Regions from separate parts of the Streptomyces sp. NPDC107454 genome, predicted to be linked through region 3. Evidence: riboswitches for the same ligand, from Rfam matches in the RefSeq annotation. Region 3 holds a riboswitch; each other region holds the start of a gene.
What was found. A riboswitch is a leader RNA that binds a small molecule or an ion and turns the genes downstream of it on or off. The one in region 3 is predicted to bind S-adenosylmethionine.
Positions count from the first base shown of each region.

Region 1 (7,497 bases), on a different contig from region 3:
GCTGGGTGAGAAAGCCCAGCCGGTCCGCGCCGAGCATGCCGCGCAGCACCTGTTCGGCGATGTCGTCGGGCAGCATCCGGAAGTAGTCGACCGGCGCCCAGGGGGTGTGCGAGAAGTGGCCGATCCGCAGGTCGGGGCGGAGCTCGCGGAGCATCCCGGGGACGAGGGTCAGGTGGTAGTCCTGGACGATCACCACCGCGCCCCGCGCGGCCTCCGCGGCCAGCGCTTCGGCGAACGCGCGGTTGTACGCCTCGTACGACGCCCACTGGCGCCGGAACTCCGCGTCGAAGACCGGCTCCAGCGGGGTCTGGTACAGCATGTGGTGGACGAACCAGAGCACGGAGTTCGCGATGCCGTTGTACGCGTCCGCGTGCACGTCGGCGTCGATGTCCAGCATCCGTACGCCGTCCTCGGCGACCCCGCGCCGGACCGCCTCGCGGTCGCCGTCGCCGAGCGCCGAGCACACCCACAGGGCCCCCGCGTCCGGACTGATCGCGGAGAGGCCCGAGACCAGCCCGCCGCCACCGCGCCTGGCGCGCAGCGAGCCGTCCTCCTGGACCTCGTAGGTGACCGGGCCGCGGTTGGAGGCGACGAGGATGTCGTGGGCGCCTTGCGTTGAAGCCATGCCTCGAAACTTAGCCCCGGGTGGAAACGCTCAAACGTTCCCTTCAGCCGTATGCCGTCCGCGGGCCGGTGGGGGCTTGTCGCGCAGCCCCGCGCCCCTGACGGGGCGCTTCTACGCCGCCCTTCGTTTCTGGTATTCGGAGATTTCGACCATCGGCGGACGTTCCTCCGTGTCCACCGAGTACGTGCGCGGCTCGAAACCGTCCCCGCCCCGTTCGAACTGGGTGAGGGCCGGGCGGATCAGGTGGCCGCGGGCCAGCCGGAGCTGGGCCGTGCGGTAGATCGCGGCGGACATCCGGCCCAGCGCCTGCCCGTCCTGGTGGCGGTGCTTGCGCACGCCCACGTCGACCTGGGCGAGCGCGTCAAGGCCCACCAGGTGCAGAGCGTCGACCAGCATGCCGAGCTCGATCCCGTACCCGACGGGGAACGGGAGCTGTTCGAGCAGCGAGCGGCGGGCCGCGTACTCCCCGCCGAGCGGCTGCACGAAGCCGGCCAGCTGCGGCCAGTGCATGTTGAGGAGGGGGCGGGCCATGAGTTCGGTGACCCGGCCGCCCTGCCCCGCCGCGCCGCCGAGCGGACGGTCGTACATCGCCTTGACGAGGTCCACACCGGGCTCGGTGAGCAGCGGCCCCACGATCCCGGAGACGAAGTCCGAGGAGAACTCCCTCAGGTCCGCGTCGATGAAACAGATGATGTCGCCGCTCGTCACGAGGAGGGAACGCCACAGCACCTCGCCCTTGCCGGGCACGGCCGGGATGCGCGGCAGGATCTCGTCCCGGTGCACCACGCGCGCGCCCGCCGCGGCGGCCACCTGCGAGGTGCGGTCGGTCGAGCCCGAGTCGACGACGACGATCTCGTCGACGAGGGGCACCTGCTGCATCAGGTCGTGGCGGATGACGGCGACGATCTCGCCGACCGTCTCCTCCTCGTTCAGCGCGGGCAGGACGACGCTCACCGAGGAGCCCGTGGCCCGTTTGGCGGACATGAGTCTGTGGAGCGGGCGATCGGCCACGGACCAGGAGCGATTGCTCAGCCAGCGCTCAGTTTCCTTCAGCACGGTCTGCGGCTCCTCACTGTCTGATCACCCGGTGTCTCACGGTGTGATCCATCTCGCGGTTCGGACGACTATCTCAACTGTCCTGGCCTTCGGTTACAGTCTTGAACAACGCGGATGACCATCGCATGTCGTAGATCATCTGCGGACCATCGCTCCACACGCACCACCGCACGACACAACCGAATACCGCTCATCCAGAGGGGCAGAGGGATACGGCCCGATGAAGCCCCGGCAACCCTCCAGCTGGTCCAGTCACATTGATGTGGCGAGGCTCCCGGCTCGGGAAGGTGCCAAATCCGTCTCACGGCGAAGTGCGCTGTGAGGAAGATGAGGAGAAAGGGCCTCGCCTCCATGGCTGCGCAGACTGTTGCAGATTCGACTGTTGCAAGCACCACGAACCCTGTCGCGGGCGACACCACCACCGTAGTCGGTGTGGATCTCGGACCCGCCGCCGCGCTTTCCTGCCGCGAGTGCGGTCACCGCGTGCCGCTCGGCCCGGTGTTCGCCTGCGAGGAGTGTTTCGGCCCGCTGGAGATCGCGTACGACTTCTCGGCCTACGAAACCGAAGAACTCCGGGCGCGCATCGAAGCGGGCCCCGCGAACATCTGGCGCTACGCGCCGCTGCTGCCCGTCCCGGCCGACGTCGCCGACAAGCCGAACATCAACCCCGGCTGGACCAAGCTCGTCAAGGCCGACAACCTCGCCCGCGAGCTGGGCGTCGAGGCCGGCAAGCTCTTCGTCAAGGACGACTCCGGCAACCCGACGCACTCCTTCAAGGACCGCGTCGTCGCCCAGGCCATCGAGGCCGCCCGCGCGTTCGACTTCACCACTCTCTCCTGCTCTTCCACGGGCAACCTCGCCGGCGCCGTCGGTGCCGCCGCCGCCCGCGCCGGCTTCCGCTCCTGCGTGTTCATCCCGCACGACCTGGAGCAGGGCAAGATCGTCATGGCCGCGATCTACGGCGGCGAGCTCGTCGGCATCGAGGGCAACTACGACGACGTGAACCGCTTCTGCTCCGAGCTGATCGGCGACCCGGCCGGCGAGGGCTGGGGATTCGTCAACGTCAACCTGCGGCCGTACTACGCGGAGGGCTCCAAGACCCTGGCGTACGAGATCTGTGAGCAGCTGGGGTGGCAGCTCCCCGACCAGCTGGTGATCCCCATCGCCTCCGGCTCCCAGCTCACGAAGATCGACAAGGGTCTTCAGGAGCTGATCAAGCTCGGACTGGTCGAGGACAAGCCGTACAAGATCTTCGGTGCCCAGGCCGAGGGGTGCTCGCCGGTGTCCGTCGCCTACAAGGCGGGCCACGACGTCGTACGGCCCCAGAAGCCGAACACCATCGCCAAGTCGCTCGCCATCGGCAACCCGGCCGACGGGCCGTACGTGCTGGACATCGCGCGGCGCACGGGCGGGGCCGTGGAGGACGTGAACGACGAGCAGGTCGTCGACGCGATCAAGCTGCTCGCGCGGACGGAGGGCATCTTCGCGGAGACCGCCGGTGGTGTGACGGTGGGCGTGACGAAGAAGCTGATCGAGAGCGGGCTGCTGGACCCGACGCTGACCACCGTCGTGCTGAACACCGGTGATGGTCTGAAGACGCTGGATGCGGTGGCCGGTACGGGGCTCACCGCGACGATTCGCCCCAGCCTCGAGTCCTTCCGGGAAGCTGGGCTCGCGTAAGCGTCGTTGTTCGTCTGCGGGCCGGTGGGGGCTGGTCGCGCAGTTCCCCGCGCCCCCCAAAAGCCCTTACCCGACCGGAGGTCACAAGAATGAGCGTTTCCGTCCGCATCCCCACCATCCTGCGCACCTACACCGGTGGTCAGGCCGAGGTGACGGCCGAGGGTGGGACCCTCGGTGAGGTCATCGCGGATCTGGAGAAGAACCACACGGGTATCGCCGCGCGCGTCCTGGACGACCAGGGCAAGCTGCGCCGGTTCGTCAACGTCTATGTGAACGACGACGACGTCCGCTTCGAGCAGGGTCTGGAGACGGCGACGCCGGACGGCGCGGGCGTCTCGATCATTCCCGCCGTCGCCGGCGGCTGACCGCCTCGCGAGCCGTTACCCAGGGTGAGATAGTTACCCTTGGTAATGCCAATTACCGAGAGTTCATCGAATTGCCCCCTCCGTGAGAGAAGCGGAGGGGGCAATTCTGCATGGTTGAGCGCGGTACAGTTGGGGAAGCCGCTCCACTTTGCATGCCGGGCGCATATGAGTTCGCGCCCGAAGTCCGGCAAGAAGTAGCCAAAATGCCCCGTGCTTTTGAGCCTTATATGGCTTTTATGGGGCCCGACTTGCCCTGAATCTTCGCAAATTCTCCCCATATTCCCGATCGGTCGTGCCCGGAATTCTCGTCCGATTGACCTGTTGCAGACGGCAGTTGGACAGATACATTCAGCCGCGGTCGACGCGTTCCGGCGCACACCCCCAACCGTTGGGGGGTGAGGTCTGACCCGGGTCCGCGAAGTGCGGTCCTGTGCAAGGGCCAGTAATAGGGGAGTTAGGCATGGCTCAGGGCACCGTCAAGTGGTTCAACGCGGAGAAGGGGTACGGCTTCATCGCGGTCGACGGTGGTGCGGATGTATTCGTCCACTACAGCGCGATTCAGATGGACGGCTACCGCACCCTGGAAGAGGGTCAGCGGGTCGATTTCGAGATCTCGCAGGGCCAGAAAGGGCCGCAGGCGGACATGGTCCGACTCGCGACCAGCTGAAGCACGCGCCGACTGACTGTTCGACGTGACGAAGGGCTCGTATCCCCTGGGGTACGAGCCCTTCGGCCTGCCCGCACGCGGCCGTGGACCCGCTCGACACCGCCGTGGGCCCGCTCGCGCACCGGCGCGACGCGCGGGTTGCGCGCCCCTTCTCACCTGCGGATCAAGGGAAGGCGCTTGCACTCGGCAGGGGCGAGTGCTAATCATTGGCGTTAGCACTCTGAAGGTGAGAGTGATAACGAAGGACCGGGTCGGTGAGGCCCGCAGGCCAGGTGGTGCAAGGAACCACGGGGCAGGCAGGCCGTCCGTCGCGGGCGCCAGCGCGGTCCGGAGCAATCCACCCCAGTCCGGGAGGACCACTTCACATGGCCAAGATCATCGCGTTCGACGAGGAGGCACGGCGCGGTCTCGAGCGCGGGATGAACCAGCTCGCCGACGCCGTCAAGGTCACCCTTGGCCCCAAGGGCCGCAACGTCGTCCTCGAGAAGAAGTGGGGCGCCCCCACGATCACCAACGATGGTGTTTCCATCGCCAAGGAGATCGAGCTCGAGGACCCGTACGAGAAGATCGGCGCCGAGCTGGTCAAGGAAGTCGCCAAGAAGACGGACGACGTCGCCGGTGACGGTACGACCACGGCGACCGTTCTCGCCCAGGCGCTCGTCCGCGAGGGCCTGCGCAACGTAGCCGCCGGTGCCAACCCGATGGCTCTCAAGCGCGGTATCGAGAAGGCCGTCGAGGCCGTCTCCGGTGCCCTCCTTGAGCAGGCCAAGGATGTCGAGACCAAGGAGCAGATCGCTTCCACGGCCTCCATCTCCGCCGCCGACACCCAGATCGGCGAGCTCATCGCCGAGGCGATGGACAAGGTCGGCAAGGAAGGCGTCATCACCGTCGAGGAGTCCCAGACCTTCGGTCTGGAGCTTGAGCTCACCGAGGGTATGCGCTTCGACAAGGGCTACATCTCGGCGTACTTCGCCACCGACATGGAGCGTATGGAGGCCGTCCTCGACGACCCGTACATCCTGATCGCCAACTCGAAGATCAGCAACGTCAAGGACCTGCTGCCGCTCCTCGAGAAGGTCATGCAGTCCGGCAAGCCGCTGCTGATCATCGCCGAGGACGTCGAGGGCGAGGCCCTGTCGACCCTGGTCGTCAACAAGATCCGTGGCACCTTCAAGTCCGTCGCCGTCAAGGCTCCGGGCTTCGGTGACCGCCGCAAGGCCATGCTCGGCGACATCGCCATCCTCACGGGCGGCGAGGTCATCTCCGAGGAGGTCGGCCTCAAGCTGGAGAACGCGGGTCTGGACCTGCTGGGCCGTGCCCGCAAGGTCGTCATCACCAAGGACGAGACCACGATCGTGGACGGCTCCGGCTCTGCCGACCAGGTCCAGGGCCGGGTCAACCAGATCCGTGCCGAGATCGAGAACTCCGACTCGGACTACGACCGCGAGAAGCTCCAGGAGCGCCTGGCGAAGCTGGCCGGCGGCGTGGCCGTCATCAAGGCCGGTGCCGCCACCGAGGTCGAGCTCAAGGAGCGCAAGCACCGCATCGAGGACGCCGTTCGCAACGCGAAGGCGGCCGTCGAGGAGGGCATCGTCGCCGGTGGTGGCGTGGCCCTCATCCAGGCCTCCTCGGTCTTCGAGAAGCTCGAGCTCTCGGGTGACGAGGCGACCGGCGCCAACGCCGTGCGGCTCGCCCTGGAGGCCCCGCTCAAGCAGATCGCCGTCAACGGTGGTCTCGAGGGTGGCGTCATCGTCGAGAAGGTGCGCAACCTGCCCGTCGGCCACGGCCTGAACGCCGCGACCGGTGAGTACGTCGACATGATCGCCGAGGGCATCATCGACCCGGCGAAGGTGACGCGCTCTGCCCTGCAGAACGCCGCCTCCATCGCCGCGCTGTTCCTGACCACCGAGGCCGTCATCGCCGACAAGCCGGAGAAGGCCGCCGCGGCCGCTCCGGGCGGCATGCCGGGCGGTGACATGGACTTCTGATCCTTCCGAGGACCGGTTTTCCTGCCGAGGGCGGTACCCCCTGGAAACAGGGGGTACCGCCCTCGGGCGTGTCCGGGGTCACAGGGCGAGGTGCCCGGCGGCCGGAATGACATGACCGGCCGGGGAGTTGTCGCTGACGCATGATCGATGCATACGCACATACCAACCGGTACCCGAGGAGCCCCCACACGTGTCTACGACTGCCCCCGCCTCCCGCGCGGCCGAGATCCTGTCCCGCCCTGTCTCGCTGAACGGCCTGACGGTCCCGAACCGGATCGCGATGGCACCGATGACCCGGCAGTTCTCCCCGGGCGGCGTCCCCGGTGAGGACGTGGCCGGGTACTACGCCCGCCGCGCCGCCGCGGGCGTGGGCCTCATCGTCACCGAGGGCACGTACGTCGGCCACGACTCGGCCGGGCAGAGCGACCGTGTGCCGCGCTTCCACGGCGAGGAGCAGCTCGCGGGCTGGGCGAAGGTCGCCGACGCCGTGCACGCGGCGGGCGGCACGATCGTTCCGCAGCTGTGGCACATCGGCATGGTGCGCGAGGCGGGACAGCCGCCGTTCGCGGACGCGCCGGCCGTCGGCCCGTCCGGCATCGGCTCCGCGGACGCCGAGGTCACCGGCAAGGCCATGACCCAGCAGGACCTGGACGACGTCGTCGAGGCGTTCGCCAAGGCCGCGGCCGACGCCGAGCGCATCGGCTTCGACGGAGTCGAGCTGCACGGCGCGCACGGCTACCTCATCGACCAGTTCCTGTGGTCGGGCACCAACCGCCGCACCGACACGTACGGCGGCGACCCCGTGGCCCGTACGAAGTTCGCGGCGGAGATCGCGGCCGCGGTCCGCGCCGCCGTGTCGCCCTCCTTCCCCGTCCTCTTCCGCTACTCCCAGTGGAAGCAGCAGGCGTACGACGCCCGGCTCGCCGAGACCCCGGAGGAGCTGGAGGCGATCCTGACCCCGCTGGCCGAGGCCGGTGTGGACGCCTTCCACGCCTCCACGCGCCGCTACTGGCTCCCCGAGTTCGACGGCTCCGACCTCAACCTCGCCGGCTGGACGAAGAAGCTGACGGGCAAGCCGGTCATCACCGTCGGCTCGGTCGGCCTCGACGGCGACTT
Region 1 is NZ_JBVJPA010000013.1:225,011-232,507, reverse strand. It holds gene ACZ69M_RS32075 (alpha,alpha-trehalose-phosphate synthase (UDP-forming)) at 1-625, opposite strand, end outside; gene ACZ69M_RS32070 (glucosyl-3-phosphoglycerate synthase) at 737-1,681, opposite strand; SAM riboswitch class I at 1,869-2,015, shown strand; gene thrC (threonine synthase) at 2,033-3,361, shown strand; gene ACZ69M_RS32060 (MoaD/ThiS family protein) at 3,451-3,726, shown strand; gene ACZ69M_RS32055 (cold-shock protein) at 4,187-4,393, shown strand; gene groL (chaperonin GroEL) at 4,759-6,381, shown strand; gene ACZ69M_RS32045 (NADH:flavin oxidoreductase) at 6,572-7,497, shown strand, end outside.
Region 1: it holds a riboswitch for S-adenosylmethionine, as region 3 does, so the genes downstream of both, thrC (threonine synthase) here and ACZ69M_RS08965 (putative leader peptide) in region 3, are expected to answer to the same signal.

Region 2 (7,497 bases), on a different contig from region 3:
AGCTGCGAGAGCTGCCCCAGCAGCCTGAGGCGCTGCTTCTCCAGCGGCATCTGCGGATAGCCGGTCTTGGTGACGTTGTAGCCGTCGACGACCAGATGCGCCTGTGGCAGCGCGAGCAGCTGGTCGAGGATCGCGGGATCATTTTCGGACAGGGCACGGGTCGCGATGTCCTTGGGCGTCATGCGCCCCGGTTCGACCGCGTCCACGGTCTCCGCCGGCCGCACGGACACGGGCGGCAGCGCGAGCTCCCGGCGCAGCCCCTGGGCCGCCTCCAGCACGGTGTCGAGCAACAGCCGTACGCGCATGTCCTCGACGCTGCGACCCTCGCGCGCCGCCTTGCGGGTGGCCTCCAGGGCCGCCTCGGCCTCGGAGAGCCGTGCCTTGAGCCGCCGGGTCTCGCTCTCGGCGGCGGACACCTGGGCCTGCCCGTCCGTCCGCGCGGTGTCCATCTCGCCCTGCAGCTTGCGCAGCGCGGCCTCGCCCCGCTTGACGTCGCTGAGAGCGCCGCGCAACTTGCGGTGAAGCGATTCCGCTTCCCTCTTCGCGGACTCCAACTCCGTGCGCAACCGCTCGGTTTCGGCCTTGGTCTGACCACGTGCCTGCGCGAGCTCCTCGCGCAGTCGCTCCAGCTCCGCCCGGCTCTCGTCGTCGGCGCGCTCGGCGTCCGCCCGCAGGGCCTCCTCGCCCGCGGCGGTCACCAGCTTCACCCAGCCCGTGGGGCGCAGCACATAGGCCGCGGCCGCCACGTCCAGCGGATCCGCGGCCGGCGGCGGCGCGCCCGAGTCGAGGGCGCCGGCCAGCTCCGACTGCGCCTCTCTGAGCTTCTCGGCGATGCGCTGCCGGAACAGCGGATCGGTCTCCAGCGCGGCCGCCATGGCGTTGCCGGCGAACTTCGCGCGCCGGTTGGGGGCGAACCGCGCATACTGCCGCAATTGGGCGGGCAGTTCGGCGACGGTCAACCCGCCGAAGCCGTCCGACACGATCTGTACGACCCGTCGGCGCACCCCGTCGGGCAGCGGACGGTCGAGCACCTCAGCGGCGCCGTCGTCCGGCTCCCCGCCTGTGGTCTCCACCATCCGTCACCCCAATGTCTGTGCGGGGCCCGCTCCCTCAGGAGCCGGCGCCCGGCCTGTCCACCAGTTCCACCTGGTCCACCGCGTTGCACCACCGGCAGCGCACCGACTCGATGGTCTCACTGACCACCTTGCGCTCCTCGACGTTCGGCTCACCGGCCAGGTCGAGGTGCACATACTCGACGACCTTGGACGAGCGGGTCACGTCGAATCGCGTGAGGTTGCCGCAGAGTGTGCAGCGCCAGCGAGTCTCGGCGGTCGGGAGGGGAACCGTCATGTGGCAGTCGCTTTCCTTCTAGTGTCCGTCCAACGCCGGTCTCCGGCGCGTGTGGCTCGTTACCCTACGGCCTGGCGGGTACTCGACGCTCGGCCGTCCACGGCGGCGAGGCACTCTGCGCGCATCGGTCCGGTTACGTCATGCTCTGTCCCATGATCAGCACCTGGGGTACGGCGGTCGGCAGGACGATGCGCGGTCAGTCCGCGCCGGTGACGTACGGGCTGATCTTCCTGTGCTGCCTGATCTTCCTGATCGGTCCCGCCTCGGGACTCAATCCGTCGTTCGGCACCGGGGACGCGCTGGTGGTCGCCCAGCGGGCGTACTTCCGGCGCTGGGGCGTGATCCCCGCCGAGCTCTTCGACGGGACCCCGAGCGCCTGGCTCACCCCGGCCACGGCCCTGTTCATCCACGGCAGCTGGCTCCACCTTCTGGGCAACATGCTCTTCTTCTACGTCTTCGGAGCGATGACCGAGGAACGCATGGGCCACGTCCAGTTCGTCGTCTTCTACGTGGTCTGCGGCTACCTCGCTCTGCTGGGTTACGCGATCGCCAACTCCGGCTCCGAGCAGACCCTGGTCGGCGCCTCGGGGGCGATCTCCGCGGTCCTCGGAGCGTTCCTGTACCTGTTCCCCAGGGCCCGGGTGACCAGTCTCTTCCCGTTCCTCTTCTTCTTGCCGCTGCGCTTCCCCGCCTGGGTCGTGCTGCCCTTCTGGGTGACCCTGCAATGGCTGGCGGCGGGGCGCAGCCCCTCGGGCCCCGGGGTCGCCTATCTGGCCCACCTGGTGGGCTTCTCGCTGGGGTTCGTCTACGCGTGGGTGCGGTTCGGGCGGCCGACTAGAGTGAAAACCCCAGCAGCAGCACCCGAGGGAGAAAACCAGCCGTGATCACCGCGATCGTGCTCATCAAGACCAGCGTGGACCGGATCCCCGAGATCGCCGAGTCGATCGCCGCGCTGGACAGTGTCAGCGAGGTCTTCTCCGTCACCGGTACGTACGACCTGATCGCCATGGTCCGGGTGAAGGCCCACGACGACCTGGCGGACGTCATCCCCGGCAAGATCAGCAAGATCCCCGGCGTCGAGGGGACGGACACCCACGTCGCGTTCCGCACGTACTCCCAGCACGACCTGGAAGCGGCGTTCGCCATCGGCCTCGACAGCTAAGGACTGTCCCGTAATCCCCGGTGGGCGCACGACGACAGCTACGGCACCTCGCCGCGTTGTCGGATCGCCCGAATACACCCAGTATGAGGACGACCCTCCGCCTTGCGATGCACCGCATCTGACGCCGCGCGCTGATCCACCGGGGATTACGGGACAGCCCTTAGGCACAGCCGCGCGGCCTTTCGGGGATGTGGGGGCGGAGCCCCCACGAACCCCCGGCCGGCCTCAGACCGCCGGGACGCAGCGGCCGTCCTCCGTGCGGTAGTTCCACTTCGCCCCGTCCCGCACCAGTTCCCGCACCGCGCGCACGAACCGCTCCACGTGCTCGTCGGGCGTACCGGCCCCGAAGCTGACGCGGATCGCGTTGAGGGACTTCTCCCCGGGCGCCGCCTCGGGCGCTCCGCACTCCCCCTGCGTCTGCGGATCGCTGCCGAGCAGCGTCCGCACCAGCGGGTGGGCGCAGAACAGACCGTCCCGCACCCCGATCCCGTACTCGGCGGACAGCGCGGCCGCGAAGTGCGAGCTGTTCCAGCCCTCGACGACGAACGAGAGGACGCCGACGCGCGGGGCGTCGTCGCCGAAGAGCGACAGGACGCGGACCTCGGGCACCTCGGCCAGACCGGCGCGGACGGCCCCGATCAGCTGCTCCTCGCGGGCGACGAGCGTGTCGAAACCGGCCTCGGTCAGCGCCTTGCAGGCGGAGGCGATGGAGTAGGCGCCGATCACGTTCGGCGAACCGGCCTCGTGCCGGGCCGCGCTCTCGTGCCACTCCACGTCCACGCCGCCGTCCACCCGCCGCGTGACCTTGCGGCTGGCGCCGCCGCCCGCCAGGTACGGCTCGGCCTCGCGCAGCCAGTCGGCGCGGCCCGCGAGCACGCCGGAGCCGAACGGCGCGTACAGCTTGTGCCCGGAGAAGGCGACCCAGTCGACGTCGAGGTCCCGCACGGACACCGGGTGGTGCGGGGCGAGCTGGGCGGCGTCCAGGACGATCCGGGCATCGTGCGCGTGCGCGGCGGCGGCCAGCTCGCGCACCGGCCACAGCTCGCCGGTGACGTTCGAGGCGCCGGTGACGCAGACCAGGGCCGGGCCGTGGGGGTCGCGGGCGGCGAGGGCCCGTTCCAGGGCCGTGACGGCCTCCTGCGGGGTGCGGGGCGCGTTGAGGTAGGTGACCCGGGCGTCCTTCCACGGCAGCAGTGAGGCGTGGTGTTCCGTCTCGAAGACGAACACCTGGCAGTCGGCCGGAAGGGTGGCGGCGAGCAGATTGAGGGAGTCGGTGGTGGAGCGGGTGAAGACGACCTGGTCGTCGCCCCGGCAGTCGAGGAACTCCGCGACGGTCCTGCGGGCGTTCTCGAAGAGGTCGGTGGACAGCTGGGAGAGGTACCCGGCGCCGCGGTGCACGCTGCCGTAGTACGGGGCGTACGCGGCGACGTCGTCCCACACCCGCTGGAGGGCGGGGGCGCTGGCGGCGTAGTCGAGCGCGGCGTAGGTGACCTCACCGCCGGTCACGAGCGGGACGGTGACATCTCGGCCCAGAACAGGCAGAGGGGCACAAACGGTCTGGTCGGCGGCAGCGGTGGAGACAGACATGGCGAGCTCCTGTGAGAGGCAGGCGGAATCGCTGCGCGGGCCGGGCGCACATGGGTACGGGTGTGCGACTGCACGGCTCGGCGCAGGGAGGAAAGGCAAAAGGGTGTGCGGAGGCGGGGCTCTACGCCCTATCGCATTCGCTTGCTCACAGAAGGCTCCCTCGAACGACCAGGACCCCTGGGCTGTATCCACTCAGAAGAGGGCGAGGGGTCCGCGCTTGCCGTAGACCTCGCTGCCTACGGCCTGGTCTTCACCCGGGGCACCCCGCCACGGACGGAGGGTTGCCGGACAGCCGGCCGGGGCCTGATGGCTGTCGCTCATGACCTGATATCGCATCCTGCCACAAGATCTTCCGCTCGCAACCCGGCGTCCGTATGCCGGGACGCCGGGTGGGGGCCCCAAAAGATCGCGCAGTTCCCCGCGCCCTTGAAGGGGCGCGGGGAACTGCGCGGGCACCCCCCACCGGCCCGCGGACTACGACTGGCTCGCGGCCACCCAGCGTTCCAGCGTGCGCTTCGCCGCCCCCGAGTCGATCGCCTGCGCCGCCTTCGCCATGCCGGCGCGGAGCTGGTCCGCGAGCGGCGCGTCGGTCGGGGACAGGGCGACCAGGGCCGCCGCGGAGTTCAGCAGCACAGCGTCCCGTACGGGCCCCGTCTCGCCGCCCAGCAGGCGACGGGCGACGTCCGCGTTGTAGGACGCGTCGGCGCCGCGCAGGGCCTCCACGGGGACGAGTTCGAGGCCGACGTCACGCGGGTCGAAGCGCTCCTCGGTGACCTTGCCGCCGCGGACGATCCAGACCCGCGACGTCGCGGTGGTGGTCAGCTCGTCCAGGCCGTCGTCGCCGCGGAAGACGAGCGAGGAGTTGCCGCGCTCGGCGAACACGCCGGCCACGATCGGCGCCATGCGCAGGTCCGCGACTCCGACGGCCTGTGCCTTCACCCGCGCCGGGTTCGTCAGCGGACCCAGCACGTTGAACGTGGTCCGGATCCCCAACTGACCGCGTGCCGCCGCGACATGACGCAGCGCCGGGTGGAACTTCACCGCGAAGCAGAAGGTGATCCCGGCCTCCTCCGCGACCTCGGCCACCCGCTTCGTCGTCAGGTCCAGATTGACGCCGAGCTTCTCCAGGACGTCCGAGGCACCGGACGCGGAGGACGCGGCCCGGTTGCCGTGCTTGACGACCTTGGCGCCGGTCCCGGCCACGACGATCGACGACATCGTGGAGATGTTCACCGTCTTCGCGCCGTCACCGCCCGTACCGACGATGTCGACGGTGTCCCCCGGCACCTCGATCACATTGGCGTGCTCGTACATCGTCCGGACGAGACCGGAGATCTCCTCGACCGTCTCGCCCTTGGCCCGCAGCGCCACCGCGAACCCGGCGATCTGCGCGTCCGTCGCCTCGCCGCTCATGATCCGGTCCATCGCCCAGGCCGTGTCGTCCGCGCTCTGGTCGCGGCCCTCGAGCAGGCCGTTCAGCACCACGGGCCAGGAACGGCCCGCCGCGGTGTTGCCTCCAGCGGGGTTCACAGCGCTCATAAGCCGCTCCTGGGTCCGTCGTCCCGGCAAAGGGACGTCTTGTGTAGATGGGAACACCCTATCCAGGCCCGGAGACGGCAAAGAGCCCCCGTCCAGGCAATGGACGGAGGCTCTCGCCGTGGCGATCAGTGAAGACCGGTCAACCGGTCGGAGGATCAGTGGTGGCCGTGGCCGCTCGTGATCTCCTTGTACTCCTCGACCGTGGGCTTGGGGATCTGGCTGTCCTCCCCGTAGAAGCCCTCGCTGAGCTTGGAGCGCAGCCTCTCCGAGCCCTTCACCTTGCGCTCGACACCGTTCTCGTCGACCGTCGCGCCGATCTCGGCGGGCTGGTACTGCTCGTGAGCGGTGAGCGTGTGCAGGGCCTCCTGGCTGAGCGGCTCGTGCACCTCGATGAACTCACCGTGCGGCAGGCGCTTGATGATGCCCGACTCGCGGCCGTGCAGCACCTTGTCCTTGTCGCGGCGCTGGAGGCCGAGGCAGACCCGCTTGGTGATGATGAACACGATCACCGGCACGACGAAGAAGCCGACGCGCACGAACCAGGTGATCGAGTTGATCGACAGGTGGAAGTGCGTGGCCCAGATGTCGTTGCCACCACCGACGAGCAGGACGAAGTACCAGCTGATCCAGGCGGCACCGAACGCGGTCCGGGTCGGGACGTTGCGCGGGCGGTCCAGGATGTGGTGCTCACGCTTGTCGCCGGTGACCCAGGACTCGATGAACGGGTAGACCGCGATCGCGACCAGGACCAGCGGGAAGATCACCAGCGGGATGAACACGCCCAGCACGAGCGTGTGACCCCAGAGGTTGATCTCCCAGCCCGGCATGACACGGATCAGACCCTCGGAGAAGCCCATGTACCAGTCGGGCTGGGCGCCCGTGGACACCATGTCCGGACGGTAGGGGCCCATGGACCAGATCGGGTTGATCGAGGCGATCGCCGCGATGGCCGCGATGACACCGAAGACCAGGAAGAAGAAGCCTCCGGCCTTGGCCATGTAGACCGGCAGCAGCGGCATGCCGACGACGTTGTTGTTCGTCTTTCCGGGGCCCGCGAACTGTGTGTGCTTGTGGTAGAAGACCAGGATCAGGTGGCCGACCACCAGGCCGAGCATGATGCCCGGCAGCAGCAGGATGTGGACCGAGTAGAACCGCGCGACGAAGTCGCCGCCCGGGAACTGGCCGCCGAAGAGGAAGAACGCCAGGTACGTGCCGACGACCGGCACGGACAGGACCGCGCCCTCCATGAAGCGGACACCGGTGCCGGAGAGCAGGTCGTCCGGGAGCGAGTAACCGGTGAAGCCGGTGAACATGCCCAGGACGAACAGCAGGAAGCCGAACAGCCAGTTGACCTCACGCGGCTTGCGGAACGCACCCGTGAAGAACACGCGCATCATGTGCACGAACATGCCGGCGAGGAAGACCAGCGCCGCCCAGTGGTGGATCTGCCGGACCAGCAGACCACCGCGCACCTCGAACGAGATGTGCATGGTCGAGTTGAACGCCTCGGACATCAGCTGTCCCTGCAGGGGGACGTAGCTGCCGTGGTACGTGACCTCGTTCATCGACGGGTGGAAGAACAGCGTCAGGTACACACCCGTGAGGATGATGATGATGAAGCTGTAGAGGCAGATCTCACCCAGCATGAACGACCAGTGGTCGGGGAAGATCTTGCGCATGTTGGACTTGGCCAGGGAGTAGATCCCGAGCCGTCCATCGGCCCAGTCGGCGACTTTCTCGCCGGCCGGAGCCTTCTCGCGCGAGGGGCGCGAGTCGGAAGTGGTGGTAGTGCTCATCCGCGCTCCCAGAAGGCAGGACCGACGGGCTCTTCGAAGTCGCCGAGCGCTTCGAGGTAGCCC
Region 2 is NZ_JBVJPA010000028.1:89,110-96,606, forward strand. It holds gene ACZ69M_RS46760 (NYN domain-containing protein) at 1-1,076, opposite strand, end outside; gene ACZ69M_RS46765 (hypothetical protein) at 1,111-1,350, opposite strand; gene ACZ69M_RS46770 (rhomboid family intramembrane serine protease) at 1,503-2,234, shown strand; gene ACZ69M_RS46775 (Lrp/AsnC family transcriptional regulator) at 2,231-2,512, shown strand; gene ACZ69M_RS46780 (aminotransferase class V-fold PLP-dependent enzyme) at 2,738-4,099, opposite strand; SAM riboswitch class IV at 4,308-4,424, opposite strand; gene trpD (anthranilate phosphoribosyltransferase) at 4,574-5,638, opposite strand; gene qcrB (cytochrome bc1 complex cytochrome b subunit) at 5,794-7,434, opposite strand; gene qcrA (cytochrome bc1 complex Rieske iron-sulfur subunit) at 7,431-7,497, opposite strand, start outside.
Region 2: it holds a riboswitch for S-adenosylmethionine, as region 3 does, so the genes downstream of both, ACZ69M_RS46780 (aminotransferase class V-fold PLP-dependent enzyme) here and ACZ69M_RS08965 (putative leader peptide) in region 3, are expected to answer to the same signal.

Region 3 (7,497 bases):
TGACGACGGCGGTCGGGACCAGTCCTATGTGGCTGGTCAGCGGGGCGACGCGGGCGGCGATCAGGACGGCGTCCAGGCGCCCGCGGACCTGGTCGGTGCGGCTGTCGGGCTCGGTGAGGTGCGAGGACTGGAGTCCGAGGGCGTCCTCGATGGTCACGAAGTCGAGGAGACCGCGCTCGGCCTCGGTGACCAGGTCCGTCCAGTACCCGGCGGTGAGCAGCTCACGGGGGCGGGCCACGGGCTCGCGCCAGGAGGCCGGGTGCCAGCCGGCGCCGTCGAGTGCGACGGCGAGGTGCAGATGGGGGGACGAGGGGGAGGAAACGGGCAGCGAAGATGATGCGGACACGGAGGGGGTGCCTTCCTGGTCGACCGTACGAGAGCGCGGCCCTCTACGCGCAGGGCGCGGCGGCGGGGTGACAGGTCAGGGACGACAGAGCGCGCCGGCCACGCGCTGGAGATCGATGTGCGGCCGGGAGTGCAGGTGCACACGGCGGCGCGGGACGAGCGCCATGACGCGGTGAGCGGACCCGACTCGCACGTCCCTCACCTCCGCCTCTGTGTTCCGGCGGGCCCGTGGCCGCGCCGGCATCGTGAATCCCTTCAACACAACGGTCCGCCTACGCCGTCTGTTCCTGCTGGGCGCCCGGAGGGCGTCGGGCCTCCGGGAAGCGGTCAGGAGTTGTCGAGCGGCAGGCCGGGCGGGTTGATCCGCGAGGTGCTGACGGCCTCGTTGGAGAGGTTCCAGGCGGCGAGCCACTTGGCGTACTGACCGTCCTTGATGAGGTGGTTGATCGCGTCGGCGACCGGCTTGGCCAGTCCGCTGTCCTTCTTCGCGGTGGCCGCGATCAGGCCCTGGAGGGTCGCGCCCGCGCCGGAGAACGTGCCCGCGTTGCGGGTCGGGCTGGGCGTCTTCGCTGTCTGGGTGACGTGGTACGAGATACCGGGGTTGGGTCCGAAGTAGGCGTCGATCTTCCCGCTGGACAGCGCCAGATAGACGCTGTTGTTGTCCTGGAAGTACTTGACGGTGAGCTTCTTGCCCTCCTTCGCGAGCTTCGCCCGCCACTCCAGCAGGAGCTTCTCCTGGTTGGTTCCGGCGCCCACGGAGACGGCCTTGCCGGCCAGGTTCTCGTAGTCGCCGGCAAAGTTCCAGGTGCTCTTCTTCAGCACCTCGAAGGCGAGGTTGTCCTGCCGGTAGGAGGCGAACTCGTACTTCTTCTTGCGTTCCTCGGTGTCCGTGACGTTCGTGAAGGCGACGTCGACCTTGCCGCTGTCGATGCCGACGAACAGGTTCTCCCAGGTCGAGTTCTTCACCTCCGCCTTCAGTCCGAGGACCGCGGCGACCAGTCGGCCGAGGTCGGGTTCGGCACCGGTGAGGGTCTTCTGGTCCTGGCCGACGTACGCCAGCGGCGGGAACCCGGCGGGCAGCGCGCCGACGCCGATGACCAGCTTGCCGCTCTTGGCGACGGACTTGGGCAGCTCGGCGCTGATGGACTTGACCTCGGACACCTTGAGGTCGGTCTGCCGCGCGGCGCCGTTGGACAGCGCGCCCACGGTGACGGTGCCGGCGGCCGCCCTGTCGGAGGTGGTGGCCGCGTCGCTCTCGCCTCCGCAGGCGGCGAGTCCGGCGGCGAGGGCGGTGACGGCGGTGGAGGCGGTGAGGCCGCGGAGGAGTCTGCTGCGGAGGGTGAGGGTGCGCATGGCTGTCCTTGTCCGATGCTCTTGAGTGAACCGTGAGGTGGGGAAGGCGCGGTGGGGGAAGGCGTGATGGGTGAAGGGGTGGTGCTGGTGGGTGAAGGGCTGGTGAGGGCGGGAAGTTCAGAGGACCTTGCTCAGGAAGTCCCTGGTCCGCGCGTGCGTCGGGTGGTCCAACACCGCGGTGGGTGAGCCCTGTTCGACGACGCGGCCCTCGTCGAGGAAGACGATCCGGTCGGCCACCTCGCGGGCGAAGCCGATCTCGTGGGTCACGATGACGAGCGTGGTGCCGCTGGTGGCCAGGTCCTTGATGACGGCGAGTACCTCGCCGACCAGCTCGGGGTCGAGGGCGGAGGTCGGCTCGTCGAAGAGGATGACTCCGGGCCGCAGCGCGAGAGCACGGGCGATGGCGACCCGCTGCTGCTGGCCGCCCGACAACTGGCGTGGATAGGCGTCGGCCTTGTCGCCCAGGCCGACACGGTCGAGGAGGGTGCGCGCGAGCTCCCTGGCCCCGGGCCGCTTCAGCCGTCGGGTCGCTACGGGCGCGGCCGCCACGTTGTCCAGCACCGTCAGATGCGGGAACAGATTGAAGTTCTGGAAGACGAACCCGATCCGGCCACGCTGGGCCAGGATCGCCCGCTCGGTCAGCTCCTTGAGCCGCTCGCCGTGCCGGCGTACGCCGATGAGCTCGCCGTTCAGGCTGACATGGCCGATCTCGGGCTTCTCCAGGTGGTTGATCACCCTGAGGAGGGTGGACTTGCCGGAGCCGGACGGGCCGAGGATCACGGTGACCTCTCCGGGCCGTACCGTCAACTCCACTCCGTTCAGCACGCGTTGGGTTCCGTACCACTTGTGCACATCGCGTACCTCGACGGCGGCCGGTCGGACCTCGAGCGTCTCGCCGGTCATATCGCCGCCTCCTTGCGGACCCGGGCCCGCAGATCACGCAGACCGGTGCGGACCTTCTGCAACGGGGTCGGCGGGAGGGAGCGCAGCGCGCCCCGCGAGTAGTACCGCTCGACGTAGAACTGGACGACGGACACGACGCTCGTGAGGATCAGGTACCAGGCGGTGGCGACCAGCAGCAGCGGCACGATGTCGCCGGGGTAGGTGGAGCCCATGCTCTGCACCGAGCCGAAGAGGTCGAGCAGCGAGACATAGAAGACCAGCGAGGTGCCCTTGATCAGGCCGATCAGCTGGTTGACGTAGTTCGGGGTGATGGAGCGCAGCGCCTGCGGGAACACGATCCTCGTGAACTGGTAGCCCTTGGGCAGACCGAGTGCGGAGGCCGCCTCGTGCTGGCCCTGGTCGACGGAGAGGATGCCGCCGCGGACCACTTCCGCCGCGTACGCCGCCTCGTTGAGGCTCAGTCCGACGACCGCGACGACCATGTCGGTGGCGAGCCGGGACTCGTCGAAGGTGAGGAGGGCGGGGCCGAAGGGGACGCCGAGGCTCAGCGTCTTGTAGAGCGCGCTGAAGTTGTAGAGGAAGAGCAGGACGACGATGAGCGGCACCGAGCGGAACAGCCAGATGTAGACCCAGCTCACCGCGCGCAGCACGGGGCTCCTGGAGAGTCGGGCCAGGGCCAGCAGAATGCCGCCGATCAGGCCCAGCACAGCGCTGTAGAGCGTCACTTCGAGGGTGATGAGCAGGCCGTCGAGGATCGTGGGACGCAGGAACCAGTACCCGAACCGGTCCCACTGGAAGAAGGGGTTGGTCGCCAGCCCGTGGACGATCTGGGCGACCACGACGAGCACGATCGCCGAGGCGATCCAGCGGCCGGGGTGGCGCAGGGGCAGCACGCGCTGTGCCGCGGCCGGGCGGGGCTCCGTCGTGCTCAACGGCACGGCGGAGCCCAGGGATTCACTCATGGAGGGCTCCAACGAACGCGGACACACCGCCGCCGGCCCGTACGACGGCGGTGCGCGCGGGGACAGACGGATGTCAGGGGGTACGGAGGGAGGAGAGGCTCACCGACAGCGCGCCGGCAGGGCGGCGGGCGAGGGAGGTCGAGCCGTGCGGACGTTCAACGCCGCGGAAGGCGGAAGCGGTCAGCCCTGACAGAGACAGCGGGCGCCGCGGGAGCTACAACACAGTGCGGTGGCGGGGCAGCCGTGGCGCCGCGAAGCGGTCGTCCCGTCAGCTGCGTACATCGCGTTCACCGTCACCATTCCGCCCCGCTGGGCCTCGAACGCACCGGAATCGATCCGGTCCGATGCGGCGTAAGTTAGGCACGGCCCCCAACGAATGTCAACGCGCCCTGGCCGGAACGACCACGTGGTGAGACCGCGCATATGCCTTCTTGACGGCTCCGCGGACCGCACCGAGACTGGCGGGGACGGTCACGATTGTCAGCGCCCGTCGTGCGGGTTTCTCCCGTTCGACGCGGTTATCGGCCCCGGCCCGCTGACAGGCAACCCTTCCACCGCGACGGGGTGCCCCGGGTGACGACCGGGTCCCGCCGGTGCGGCGGGGCAAGCGTGGTCTCGCCTCTCGCGAGCCCCGGACACGGGAGCGATGGGAATGGCCAGGAGGAACACGAACGGTCTGACCAGGCGCCTGCACATCGACCTGCAACGGGTCTCCAGCGCGTACTAGTCCAGGCGGTCCGTCCAGCGCGTACTGGTCCACGCGGTCCGTCCAGCGCGTACTGGTCCACGCGGTCCGTCCGGTCAGGCACGTCCCGCGAACCGGACCGGCCCGTACGTCAGCGCAGTCACTCCGTTCCGCCACCGCCGCCCAACGGGTCGCGGGGGCTTCGACGTTGCCTGGAGAGTCATGCCCAAGACAGTCTCGCTCGCCGCCCCTCGCCCCCACCGCATCCGCAGCCGCATCGGCGTCGGCCTGGCCGGCGGTTTCTACCCGGCGCCGCACCGCTATCAGCTGTACCTGGCCGAGGGCTGTCCGCGCTCGCTGCGCATCTCGATCACCTTGGAGCTGCTCGGTCTGCACGACTCGGTCGCCGCCACGCTGCTGACGCTTCCCGCCGAGACACCGGAGGCGTTCGCCGCACTGCGCGGCGCGTACGAGGCCACCTGGCACCACTACGACGGTCCGCTCACCGCGCCCGCGCTGTGCGACCGTTGGAGCGGACGGATCGTGAGCAACCACACGCCGGACATCCTGCGTGACCTCGCCGGACTGCCGGTCTGTCAGGGCGACGCCCGCCTCCCCCGGCTGAACCCACCGGCCCTCGTCGCGGACATCGACGCCTTGCGCGAACTCCTCGACCGGGACGTCACCCCCGCCGCGCCGCCGCTTGCGCGCACGACGGCACTCCAGTCGCTGGACCGTCAACTCGCCTCGCACGTATGCGCGTTGGGCGACGAGCTGACGGCCGCGGACGTCGACCTCTGGGTGGCCCTGACCCAACTCCGCCCGACGGAGTCCCTCTCCCCCTATGGACGGCTCCGGGACTACGTACGTCGGCTCGACGCCCACCCGGCCTTCCACGGCAAGGTGCGCTGAGCGCGTACGCCGGGGTCGTTGGGGCCGCAGGGCCCGGGCCCCGGCGCCGCGTCGGCTCAGCCCTTGGCGCGGGTGAAGACGAGCGTGCCGGTGACGGTCGTCAGGCCGCGGATCATGCCCATCTGGTTCCAGCCCATGTCGAACTGGTCGCGGTCCACGGTGAACTCCGCGGTGAGCGTGACGGTGTCGGCGCTCGCCCCGGTCACCCGTCCGGTGACGGGCTGCGGCCGGCTGATGCCGCGCACGGTCAGCTGCCCGTTGATCTCCACGGTGTCGTCCTGACCGAGGACGGCGTCGCGGACGGCGAAGGTGATCGTGGGGTGGCGGTCGGCGTCGAAGAGGTCGGCGGAGCGGAGGTGCGTGTCCCGCTTGGCGTTCTTCGTGTCCAGGGACGCGACATCCAGGGTGATGGTGCCGCGGGCGGTCCCGTCGGGCTGGACCTCGCCCTCTCCGGCGACTCCGGTGAAGGTGCCCTTCACGGTGACCATGCCCCACATCGTCTTGTGCTTGATGGCGACGGTGGTACGGGCGGGGTCGAGCTGCCACAGGCCGGTTTCGACAGCGACGGTCATGAGAGTTCTCCAGACGGTTACGGGCAGTGCACAGGGGTGCGCGACGCACGGGGCGCGCGGCACACGGGGACTGTGGGGACCATGCAGTCATCCAAATTTGGATGACTCCACGCTAGCCCGTTCTTCAAATTTGGACAACCGGTAGACTGTGACACTATGGCCGACCCTTCCGCCCCCGCTGACCTGCCCGAACGCGAGCCGTCGGGCGACGGTGAGCTGTTGCCCGCCCCGCTGCGGGCCTGGATGCGTCTCCTGGCGGCGGCCGGGGCGATCGAGCAGCAGCTGCGCACCCGTGTCAAAGACGCCCTCGACGTCTCGCACGACGAGTTCCTGGTGCTGTGCCTGCTGGCCGACCAGCCCGGATCCAGCCTGCGGATGACCCGGATCGCGGAACTGCTGGGCCGCCCCAAGACGCGGCTGACCTATCAGGTGGCGTGTCTGCAGCACGCGGGACTGATCACACGGCGCTCGGCGTGCGGCGACCGGCGCGGTATCGAGGTGGCCCTCACGGACAAGGCGCGTCGGCTGCTGCGCGAGTCCACGGGCCCGCTGGCCGACGCCGTCTCGCAGGCCATCGCACAGACGGCCTGCGCACAGCGCTACGAGGCCCTGCACGACTTGCTGCCACCCTCGCCGTGTCCCGGTACGGACTCCGGGCGGGTCGAGGGTGGTGATGCGGCCCCCGAGGGGCCGGGGAAGTAGCCCCTCAGGGGATGAACCGGCGGATCAGAACCCGGGGAAGACGCGTCGCAGGTCGTCCAGGGTGAGGGTGTCGCCCTTGAGGGTCACCTCGGCCGGGGTGTGGGTGGCGGCGTGGCGGCCGGTGACGAGCCGCAGCCACCACTCGGCCGGTGCGCTCAGGACGGCGTCGGGCTCGGCCGGCTCGTCGGTGAGCGCGATCGTCTCGACCAGGTCGAGCCCGAACGCGCGCCGGGGAGCGGTGGTGTGGACCGCGAGCCGAACCTGCCGCCCGTCGAGAGCCTCGACCTTGCCGAGGAAGCCGATGAGCAGTCCGGCCTGGTCGAGGAGAGGCTCGACCGCGGCGGGCGCCAAAACCGCCGTACGGTCGAAGGCCACCTCGACGTCCCAGGTGTGGTGGGTGAACTCGCTGAGCCGCAGGCCCGCCACCGTCGCGACGTCCACGGGCGCGGGCAGGAAGCCGAGGTCGACCCGGAGTTCGGCACGGGCCCGCGGGTCGAGAGCCTCGTACCCGCGCACCAGCGCCTCGTTGGCGGTCACGAAGCTCTCGGCGCGCTCGACCGGGGACATCGCGTCCCAGCGCGCCCACACCGACTTGTTGAAGTCGCCGTCCCTGGGCCCGGTGCCGTTCAGCGCGCCCTCCAGGGAGGCAAGGCCGATCTCCGCGCCGCTGCCCAGGTGGCTGAGGACCTGGGACACGTCCCACTCCGACGCCCCGGACGGCCGGGTGAGGTCGGCGGTGGCGAGCCCGTGCACCACGGCGGTCAGGTAGTCGTGTCCGCCGCGCAGGGCGTCGATGGTCCGGTCGGCACGGTCGTTCATGTCTCAACTCCGTCGAAGTGGCAGCGGTTTGTGTCGGTACGGAGGGTTCAAGGGTTCACACCGCGGTCTGGAAGGACCGCTTGGAGAAGCCCATCATGAAACCCTCGACAGTGGTGCGCACCGCCCGGTCGGCACTCGGGGCGGCGCCCAGCGTGACGAACAGCGGAATGTAGTGGTCGACCGTCGGATGGGCGTACGGCATTCCGGGCGCCCTGGTCCGGAAGGCCGCGAGTTCGTCTACGTC
Region 3 is NZ_JBVJPA010000003.1:290,612-298,108, forward strand. It holds gene ACZ69M_RS08940 (LLM class flavin-dependent oxidoreductase) at 1-346, opposite strand, end outside; gene ACZ69M_RS08945 (putative leader peptide) at 422-589, opposite strand; gene ACZ69M_RS08950 (ABC transporter substrate-binding protein) at 673-1,698, opposite strand; gene ACZ69M_RS08955 (amino acid ABC transporter ATP-binding protein) at 1,816-2,601, opposite strand; gene ACZ69M_RS08960 (amino acid ABC transporter permease) at 2,598-3,563, opposite strand; SAM riboswitch class IV at 4,033-4,179, shown strand; gene ACZ69M_RS08965 (putative leader peptide) at 4,216-4,290, shown strand; gene ACZ69M_RS08970 (glutathione S-transferase C-terminal domain-containing protein) at 4,471-5,160, shown strand; gene ACZ69M_RS08975 (YceI family protein) at 5,217-5,732, opposite strand; gene ACZ69M_RS08980 (MarR family winged helix-turn-helix transcriptional regulator) at 5,889-6,434, shown strand; gene ACZ69M_RS08985 (maleylpyruvate isomerase family mycothiol-dependent enzyme) at 6,459-7,253, opposite strand; gene ACZ69M_RS08990 (dioxygenase family protein) at 7,309-7,497, opposite strand, start outside.